DNA from 3 places in the Clostridium chauvoei genome. Region 3 is predicted to be linked to each of the others. Evidence: riboswitches for the same ligand, from Rfam matches in the RefSeq annotation. Region 3 holds a riboswitch; each other region holds the start of a gene.
What was found. Region 3 has a riboswitch for thiamine pyrophosphate ahead of thiT (energy-coupled thiamine transporter ThiT). Riboswitches for the same ligand answer to the same signal wherever they lie in the genome.
Positions count from the first base shown of each region.

Region 1: linked by a shared signal. The riboswitch ahead of thiD (bifunctional hydroxymethylpyrimidine kinase/phosphomethylpyrimidine kinase) and the one ahead of thiT (energy-coupled thiamine transporter ThiT) in region 3 are both predicted to bind thiamine pyrophosphate.
Region 2: linked by a shared signal. The riboswitch ahead of thiW (energy coupling factor transporter S component ThiW) and the one ahead of thiT (energy-coupled thiamine transporter ThiT) in region 3 are both predicted to bind thiamine pyrophosphate.

Region 1 is NZ_CP018624.1:676,331-679,617, reverse strand. It holds gene thiM (hydroxyethylthiazole kinase) at 1-618, opposite strand, end outside; gene thiD (bifunctional hydroxymethylpyrimidine kinase/phosphomethylpyrimidine kinase) at 642-1,442, opposite strand; TPP riboswitch at 1,544-1,646, opposite strand; gene BTM21_RS03075 (ABC transporter ATP-binding protein) at 1,724-3,287, opposite strand, start outside.
Region 2 is NZ_CP018624.1:303,971-307,257, reverse strand. It holds gene recQ (DNA helicase RecQ) at 1-167, opposite strand, end outside; gene BTM21_RS01500 (hydroxyethylthiazole kinase) at 419-1,174, opposite strand; gene thiW (energy coupling factor transporter S component ThiW) at 1,267-1,767, opposite strand; TPP riboswitch at 1,846-1,955, opposite strand; gene sdaAA (L-serine ammonia-lyase, iron-sulfur-dependent, subunit alpha) at 1,976-2,854, opposite strand; gene sdaAB (L-serine ammonia-lyase, iron-sulfur-dependent subunit beta) at 2,856-3,287, opposite strand, start outside.
Region 3 is NZ_CP018624.1:2,489,388-2,492,674, reverse strand. It holds gene BTM21_RS11795 (Mrp/NBP35 family ATP-binding protein) at 1-801, shown strand, start outside; gene BTM21_RS11790 (ferredoxin) at 867-1,055, shown strand; gene thiT (energy-coupled thiamine transporter ThiT) at 1,103-1,756, opposite strand; TPP riboswitch at 1,828-1,926, opposite strand; gene BTM21_RS11780 (hypothetical protein) at 1,955-2,161, opposite strand; gene BTM21_RS11775 (DegV family protein) at 2,266-3,108, opposite strand.

The DNA of each region.
Region 1 (3,287 bases), 1.1 Mb from region 3:
ATTAGAAGCTCCTAAATAACTACCAATTAAACTTGCTATCATACATCCTGTACCTGTAACACTCTTAAGTTTAGTTGTTCCATTATCTATTTTTATAACTTTTTCTCCATCTGATATAAAATCTGTCTTTCCTGTAGCAACTACAACACACTCTAGCTTTTTAGCTACTTTCTTTATAACTTCTGTTATATCTTCTCCATCATCAAAGGAGTCTACACCTTTACCTCTAACATCGAAGCCACCTATATATTTAATTTCAGAAACATTTCCTTTTACAACATCAAATTTTATTTCATTTAATAATCTATTAGTAAAATCAGCTCTTGTTTTTGTTGCAAAAACTCCTACTGGGTCTAGTATAACTGGCTTATTAAATTTATTTGCTGCCTTGCCTGCTTGTACAAACAAATCAAGTCTATTTGAATTCATAGTTCCAATGTTTATTACTACTGCACTTGCTATATTAACAATTCCATCTACTTCTTCATAAGAATAACTCATTAATGGACTTGCTCCTAAAGCTAAAGTTATATTAGCACAGTCATTTATAGTTACCTCATTTGTATAATGTAATACTAATGGATTTACTTCCTTAACTTTGTTAATTAATTGATACATTTTAATATCTCCTATGTGCCTTATTATCTATTTTCAAATCTATAAAAGTGATTAACAGGTCCTACGCCTTTACCTATATCAAAACTATGTCTAATAGCTTCTGTTATATATTCTTTACTTAATGCTACCGCTTTTTCTATTTCATAACCTAAAGCCAAATGTGATGTTATTGCTGATGATAATGTACATCCTGTTCCATGAGTATTCTTTCTATTTATTCTTTCTTGCTTATAAAGTTCAAAAGTATTTTTACCTATAAGAACATCAACAGCATCACCATCTAAGTGACCACCTTTCATAAGAACATACTTAGGTCCAAGTTCTAATATTTTCTTACCAGCAACTTTCATATCCTCTAAGTTATTTATTTCTATTCCTGATATTTCTTCTGCTTCCATTGTATTTGGAGTTAATACATATGCCATTGGTATAAGATATTCTATTAAGTTTTTCTTAGCTTCAGGCTTTAATAATGAATATCCACTCTTTGATATCATAACTGGATCTATTACTAAATACTTAGGATTGTATTTTTTTAAAGTTTCTACTATTCCTAATATTATTTCTGGATTTGATACCATTCCTATTTTTACAGCTGCTGGTTCTATATCTTCAAAAACTACATCTATTTGCTTTTGAATTATTTCCTTGCTTAAATCTTCAACATCAAATACACCTTGTGTATTTTGAGCTGTTATTGCTGTTATTACACTCATACCATAAGTACCTATAGCACTAAATGTTTTTAAATCAGCTTGTATACCTGCTCCTCCAGAAGAATCTGATCCTGCTATCGTTAATGTTGGAATTCTGTAATTACTCATTTTCTTCTCTCCTTTATTTTAAACAATAAAAAAACAGCTATTATTCCTAATCTAGAATATAGCTGTATAGTTCAGTTTATAAATATAGTAATATATTTTTTTAATATATTTAGTAGCTTTCCTACGCTGGCATTATCCAGATCAGGTATAAGGGTTAATAGAGTTCATCTATCTCTCAGCCTTAAGGCACCCCTAGCAATTATTCTATTTTATACCTTTATTATATTACTATAAATTACCTTGTCAACATTATTTTCCGTTTTCTAATATAAATAATTTATCTATGATGCTTGTGAATTTTCAAATTGACTATTATAAAGAGTTGCATAGAATCCATTTGCTTTTAATAACTCTTCATGATTTCCTTGCTCTATAATATCTCCATCTTTCATTACTAGAATTAAATCTGCATCTCTAATAGTTGATAATCTGTGTGCTATTATAAAACTTGTTCTTCCTTCCATAAGGTTTTCCATTGCCTTTTGAATTAAAACTTCTGTACGAGTATCAACTGAACTTGTTGCTTCATCAAGTATTAATATCTTTGGATCTGATAAAATAGCCCGAGCTATTGTCAATAATTGTTTTTGTCCTTGTGATACATTACTTGCTTCTTCATTTAATTCCATATTATATCCATCTGGAAGAGTTTTTACAAAATGATCTACATGAGCAGCCTTTGCAGCTTTTATAACCTCTTCATCTGTTGATTCTAATTTTCCATATCTTATATTTTCCATAATTGAACCATTAAATAACCAAGTTTCTTGAAGAACCATACCAAATAAATTTCTTAACTCATCACGATTAAAATCTTTTATATTATGGCCATCTATAAGAATCTCTCCACTATTTACATCATAAAAACGCATTAAAAGTTTTACCATTGTAGTTTTTCCTGCTCCTGTTGGACCTACTATAGCTACTTTTTGTCCTTGTTTTATATTTGCATTAAAATTATTTATTATTGTCTTGTCTTTATTATATCCAAAGCTAACATTTTCAAAGGTAACTTGACCTTTAATATTTTCTATACTTGCTGGATTTTCAGCAAATTGTTCTTCTTCCTCTTCGTGTAAAAATTCAAATACTCTTTCAGCAGCTGCTGCTGTTGATTGTAATAAGTTGGCTACTTGAGCAGTTTGAGCTATTGGTTGCGTAAAGCTTCTTATATATTGAATAAATGAAAGAATATCTCCAACTCCTATTGTCTTCTTAATTGCAAGCCACCCACCAAGAATAGATACCATTACATATCCTAAGTTTCCTATGAATGTCATTATAGGCATCATCATACCTGATAAAAACTGTGACTTCCAAGCTGAACCATATAAAGTATTATTTATTCTATCAAATTCTTCTATTGCATCCTCTTCACCATTAAATGCTTTTACTATATTATGACCACCATAAACTTCTTCTACTTGACCATTTACATGACCTAGATATTCTTGTTGTGATTTAAAATACTTTTGTGATTTTTTTACTACTAGTGATATAAAAATCATTGATATTGGTAGTATTAAAAGTGCTGCTAATGTCATTATCCAACTAATGGAGAACATCATTATAAGTACACCAATTAAAGTTGTTATTGATGTAATAACTTGTGTCATACTTTGATTTAAATTTTGACTTACGCTATCTACATCATTTGTTACCCTAGATAATACTTCGCCATGAGTTTTAGAATCAAAATATTTAAGTGGCATACGATTTATTTTCTCTGAAATTTCTTTTCTTAAGTTATATGATACCTTTTGAGAAATTCCTGACATTACAAATCCTTGTATAAATGAGAATAAAGCACTTAATAAATATAATCCAAGTAAGAATAATAACACT
Region 2 (3,287 bases), 690 kb from region 3:
TCTTGAATCATAGTTGGAATTTGATAACATAGTGACTTTCCACCACCAGTTGGCATAATACAAAAAATGTCTCTTCTTCTTAAAATATTAGATATTATCTCAAATTGACCCTCTCTAAATGAAGTATATCCAAAGTATTTTTTTAATATCTCTATTGGAGTACTCATCTACCGTCTCTCCTTTTACCTCTTATGTAGTAAGTATTTCTTTTTAAATTCTTATCCTATTTTTAGTAAATTATAACATAGTAAAAATTCCTTTGCGAGAAATAAAAAAATAAGTGATACAAAATCTTAATATCACTTATTTTGGCTAAAAACTAACTAGATTCTTTATCTTTTAAACTCATATATTATATTTCCCATTTTATTTAAATCTTCTTTTTTTATATTGTATATTTCATCTAGTAGATGTTGTTTTAAAGTAAATAATCCATCGCTTTCTTTTTCTTTTGTATTACTAATTCTTCACAGACACCTATTATTGTAATAGATATTAGAATATATCTAATCATCTCTGCCTTTGTATTTGCTAATGCCATTCCAGTAGCAATTGCTCCATTAAATATACTATCTATACCAAGTATATTTCTAAATTTTTTATCTCCATTCATTATAAAAAATTCACTAAATCCATCTGTTACATAACATTCTTCGTCTATTACTACTAGTATATTCCTAAACTTCCTTGCTATCTCTTTAATTTCTGATCTTATTTTATGATTCCCTATCATTGTAATATCTTTAGAATCAGTATTACTTACGTTATCTGTTTTAACTAACCTCTTAAATTCAGAGAGTTTTCCCTTTAATATATCTATATTGTATCGTGTTAAAAAACTTAAAGTTGTTTGCCTCCTAAAAAAAGACATATCTATTCCTTCTATATCTAATAACACTGGAATATTCTTTTTTCTTGTTGCCTTGAGTGATTTTTCCATTGCTTCTACCCTATTGCTATCTAATGTTCCTAGATTTAACAATAACCCTTTAGCATTACAAGCTACTTCATTAACTTCTTCTATTCCATGAGCTATTATAGGCTTACCGTTGTAACATAAAATACTTTGTGCTAGGTCATTTATAGTAACCAAATTAGAAATACAATGTATAAGAGGTTGGTTATCCCTTTGAACGTCTAGAATATCGGTTAAAGCCTCTATACTAATTTGCATATTTGTTTCCTCTCTCAAATAGGAATAAATATTAAGTTTATTTTATACTATTCTAATTTAGCTGTTTATGTTAAAAATTTATATAAATTGTATTATTTCTTTTCTAATAAAATTTTTTTAATTGCTGGAACTTTAATAAGTATATAAGCAATCAATCCTCCAAATATAGAACTTAAAGAAAATGGAGTTACATAAAAAAATAATGCTACTTCCTTTCCTAGTATCATAGATGCTATCGGAAATGCTACTATTGCACCTAATATTCCAGTTCCTATAACTTCACCTATCAATGCCCCTTCTACTTTGTTTACTTTATTATATATAAATCCTGCTAAAAATGCTCCTATCATACTTCCTGGAAAAGCAAGTAAACTACCTGTCCCCAAAATATTTCTTAATAATGATGTTATAAAAGCACATCCTCCCCCATAAAGTGGACCTAAAGTAACTGATGCTAAAACATTGATAAAATGTTGAATTGGTGATATTTTAGCTCCAAAAAAAGGTATTGAAAATGTTCCCAATACTGTGGCTATTGCAATGAATATGCCACTTAATGCTAGTCTTTTTGTTAAATTTTTCTCTTTGTTCATTTTGTCTCCTCCAATGTTATATATAAAATAAATAAAAAAAGGTGTAGCTATAGCTACACCTTAATTAAACATAATAATTTAGTATTATTTGTGCTTTCCTACGATGGTGCTAGCCATATCAGGTTCGAGGGTCTAGAAGATTTAATCTTCATTCTCAGCTAAAAATATTAGCTCCCCTAGCTCTAAATAAATTTAATTTTTAAATACTTTACTTATCTCCAAATACTTTCTTTTTAAGCTCAAGACCAGCTTTTGTAACAGCAACTCCACCTAAAGCTGTTTCTCTTAAAGCTGCTGGTAAACTCTTACCAACCTTATACATTGCTGATACTGTATCATCAAACGGTATTTTTGATTCAACTCCTGCCATAACTAAATCTGCCGTACATAAAGCACTAATTGCTCCTGATGCATTTCTTTTAGCACATGGTATTTCTACTAATCCTGCAACTGGATCGCAAACTAGTCCTAAAATATTTTTTAGTACTATAGCTCCAGCATCTAATGCCATTTTAGGCGTTCCACCCATCATCTCTACAACTGCGGCTGATGCCATTGCTGCTGCTGAACCACATTCTGCTTGGCACCCACCTTCTGCACCTGCTAATGTTGCATTCATTCCTATTATCATGCCCACAGCTGAAGCTGAGAATAATGCTTCTACAAGCTCTTCATCTGTCTTAGATAATCTCTCTCCTGCTGTTAAAATTACAGCTGGAACTATTCCACAAGATCCCGCTGTAGGACAAGCAACTATTCTCCCCATAGATGCATTTACTTCTGAAGATGATAATGCCATAGCCATTGCCATTATCATAGTATCTCCAGTTAAAGATTTACCACTATCTAAATATTTTTGTAGTTTATACCCATCTCCACCTATAAGACCACTTACAGAATAAACAGCTTTTTCTCTACCTTCTAACGCTCCAGCTTTCATTACTTCAAGATTTTTATACATCTTAGCATAAGCTTCTTCTCTTGAAATTTCTTTGTTTTCCATTTCAAATCTTATAGCATATTCACTTAAACTTATTTTTTCATCATTACAAATCTTTAATAGCTCTTCTCCTGATCTTGCTAACATTCTATTCACCATCCTTTGCTGGATTAATCATTATTACCTTCTTTATTGAATCTATTTGCTTTATTTCTTCTATCATTTCTTTTGGCATTGAATGATCAACCTCAAAAACCATGGTAGCTTCTTTTCCTTTTTGACTTCTAAATACCTTCATAAAAGCTATATTTATATCATCTTTATAAAGAATTGCTGTAACCTTTGAGACTGCTCCAGGTATATCCATATGTGAAATAATTAATGTTGGATATGCACCTGTAAATTCAACATTATTACCATTAACTTCAGAAACTTGAATACTTCCTCCCCCTATTGAGGAACCTATTACTTCATAGTTATTACCTGTCTTTCCTGTAATTAATATTTTAACAGTATTAGGGTGTGCGTCTCCTAAATCAAATTCCTCAAAACTTACCTTTATACCTTGTGCCTCTGCAAT
Region 3 (3,287 bases):
GGATCAAAAACAAAAGATGGAGCATCATGTGGGAAAATAACTCCTAACTATGGGAATGTAAAAAATATAATTGGTGTTATAAGTGGTAAAGGTGGAGTTGGTAAATCAACAGTAACAGGTATATTAGCAAGCACTTTAAGAAAAAAAGGATATAAGGTGGGAGTGCTAGATGCTGATATAACAGGACCATCAATGCCAAGATTTTTTGGAATAAATGAAAAAAGAGCTATGATGCAACCTATAGGAGAAACTAGTGTAAAATATTTTCCAGTAGAAACTGAAAGTGGAATAAAGGTTATATCAATAAATCTTTTAATTCCTAATGAAGATGAACCAGTAATTTGGAGAGGTCCAATGGCAACTGGAGTATTATCACAATTATTTACTGATACAAACTGGGAGGACTTAGATTACTTATTAATTGATATGCCACCAGGCACGTCAGATATAACATTAACTATAATGCAAAGCTTCCCTTTAACTGAGTTAGTAATAGTATCAACACCTCAAGACATGGTATCTATGATAGTTAAAAAGGGTGTAATAATGGCTGAAAAAATGGGTATCTCTGTAAGAGGTGTAATAGAAAATATGGCATATATTAATTGCCCTGGTTGTGATACTAAAATTAAAGTCTTTAGCAAAAAATCAGCTGAAGAACATGCAGAATATTTAGGTTTACCATTATTAGGTGAACTTCCTATAAATTTAGATTTAACAGAAGCTTTAGAGCAAGGAAAAGCAGAAGAATACGTAAGAAATAATGATTTATACGCATTAATATTTGAAGGTTTATATTAATAAATACATAACTCTTTTTTCTTTGGGAATAATATAATTGAAGTTATTTAGAAAGGATGAGAGTTATGAAAGCTAATGTAGATAAGGATACTTGTATAGGTTGTGGACTATGTCCATCTGTATGTCCAGAAGTGTTTGAAATGGACGATGATGGAAAGGCTGTAGCAAAAGTTACAGAAGTTCCAGATGCAAATGTTGATGAAGCTAAAGATGCTGAATCAAGTTGTCCAGTAAGTGCAATAACAGTAGATTAATAAAAAAGTTCTACCTTGAGTTTAAGGTAGAACTTTTTTTGTTAAAATTAACTTATACTTGCTTGTTTACTAGATAAGTTGTTAATAATTCTATCAAAAGGTAAGAAGAAAATAATAATTAAACAAATAATTAATTCTCCACCTACAGCTGTTCCATTTACAACTAAAGAATATAAAGCAGGTGACCATCCTTCAGGTGCAAATGCTCCGAAAAATACATAACCTGATATAAAGTGGAATATAAACTTTAAAGTCATACCAACAGCTGTTCCAATCATCTTATTATTTTTAAAATATCCTGCAAAACCTACAGCCATGTATGGTAATGGATAATCAAATAATACTTGAATAGGATGTAGAATATAAGGGTTTAATATTAAACTTATTATACCAAATAAAAACCCTGTTAATAATCCTATTTGTGGGCCATACATATAAGCGATTAATATTATAGGAACCATACTACCTAATGAGATGCTACCGCCTCCATTTGGTAATACATATAATTTAATCATATTTAGTATAGTTGCAAGAGCAAGAGCTATACCGATTCTAGTCATTATTTTAGCATCAAGCTTAATATTTTTGAACTTTATTATAGCAAGTAAAAGTATGACGCCACCAATAACTGTGACTATTGATAATGGGTTGTCCCATAAAACTGAAAAGCTTTCTTTTAGAGTAGAAATAAAATTTGACATAAAAAAATACCTCCTTATACTTGTGCTAGGAGATATAAGATATACTAATATATACATGAAAATGTAATATAGATATCATACATAAGCTTCCCTACGCTGGTATTATCCAGATCAGGTAAAGGGTTAATGTTAAAAACATCTCTCAGCCAATGGCACCCCTAGCAATTGTTAAATATAGGTTATATTTTAAAGTTATTTCTAAAAAAAGTCAACTAATTTATCTTTGTAAATTTTGGAAGAATGATTATTACAGTAACCAAAACTTCCTGATTGCGAGGATATATTTACAGTTGAACCTATAGATGTATAATTATCTACCTCTGATAATGGAAGTTTTATAATTGTATCATCTTCTAAGCAAACAAAAGCTTCAAAATTACTGTAATCTATTATTTTACCTTTCAAACTAACACCACCTAAAAGTTAATAATATTAGTTTGGTCAAAAAGGTTACTTATAATACAAAAAATGTTGAGTATCTTTTAACTTTACTCAACATTTTTTAAAATTTATACTTTTTCTATTGCTAGTCCCATCATACCAGGACCTGAATGAACAGCTACCATAGCGCCTACAGGTGTTATGCCCATAAACTCGCAATTATGTAATGCTTTAACTGATTCAGCAAATAAAAGAGCTTCATCCATGCAACCACCTTGAAGTATCCAAACTTTACATTTAGATTCATCTAGATGAGTTTTTAAAACTTCAATCATTTTAGATAAAGATTGTTTTCTTCCTCTAACTTTAGCATATGGGTGATAAACTCCATGCTCATCCATAGTTATAATTGGCTTAAGGTGTAAAAATTGACCTATAGTTCCTGCTAATTTACCTATTCTGCCACCTTTTTTTAGATACTCTAAGGTATCTAAAGTAAAGTAACCTGTTATGTTTTCACGAATTCTAGGTAGTTCTTGTATTATTTCATCATAAGATTTTTTTTCTTTAACGAGTCTAGCAGCTTCTAATACTAGAACTCCTTGAGGGAATCCTATGATTTTGCTATCGTATACATAAGAGGTAAGGTTTGGATGCTCTTCTAATGCTAATCTAAAGGCATTAAATGTTCCAGACAATCCACTAGAAACAGAGATTGCTATTACATGAGTATATCCATTAGCTTCTAAATCTTTTAGAACTTTAGCAGAAGTCTTAGGACTAGGAAGAGATGTTGTAGGAATTTCTGTAGAAAGTCTGTTATAAACCTCTTCAGGAGTAATGCTAATTTTATCTTCAAATTCCTCGTTTGAGTATAAGATTCTTAAAGGAAATAGATGTATGTTATTTTCTTTTAATGTTTCTAAAGATAAATCAGATGCACTATCCGTTAAAATTGCTATCTTTTGCAAATATATAGCCCCCTTTCTAATTATATATCAATTATATATCATATTTGATAACTATATCAATAGTGATAAGGTTATAATTTTATTAATTTATATAGATTTATAAATTTATTATATAATTATTATTTGTAGAAATAATTATATAATAAGCTGTAATAATTGGATTAAATAAAAAAAGCGTC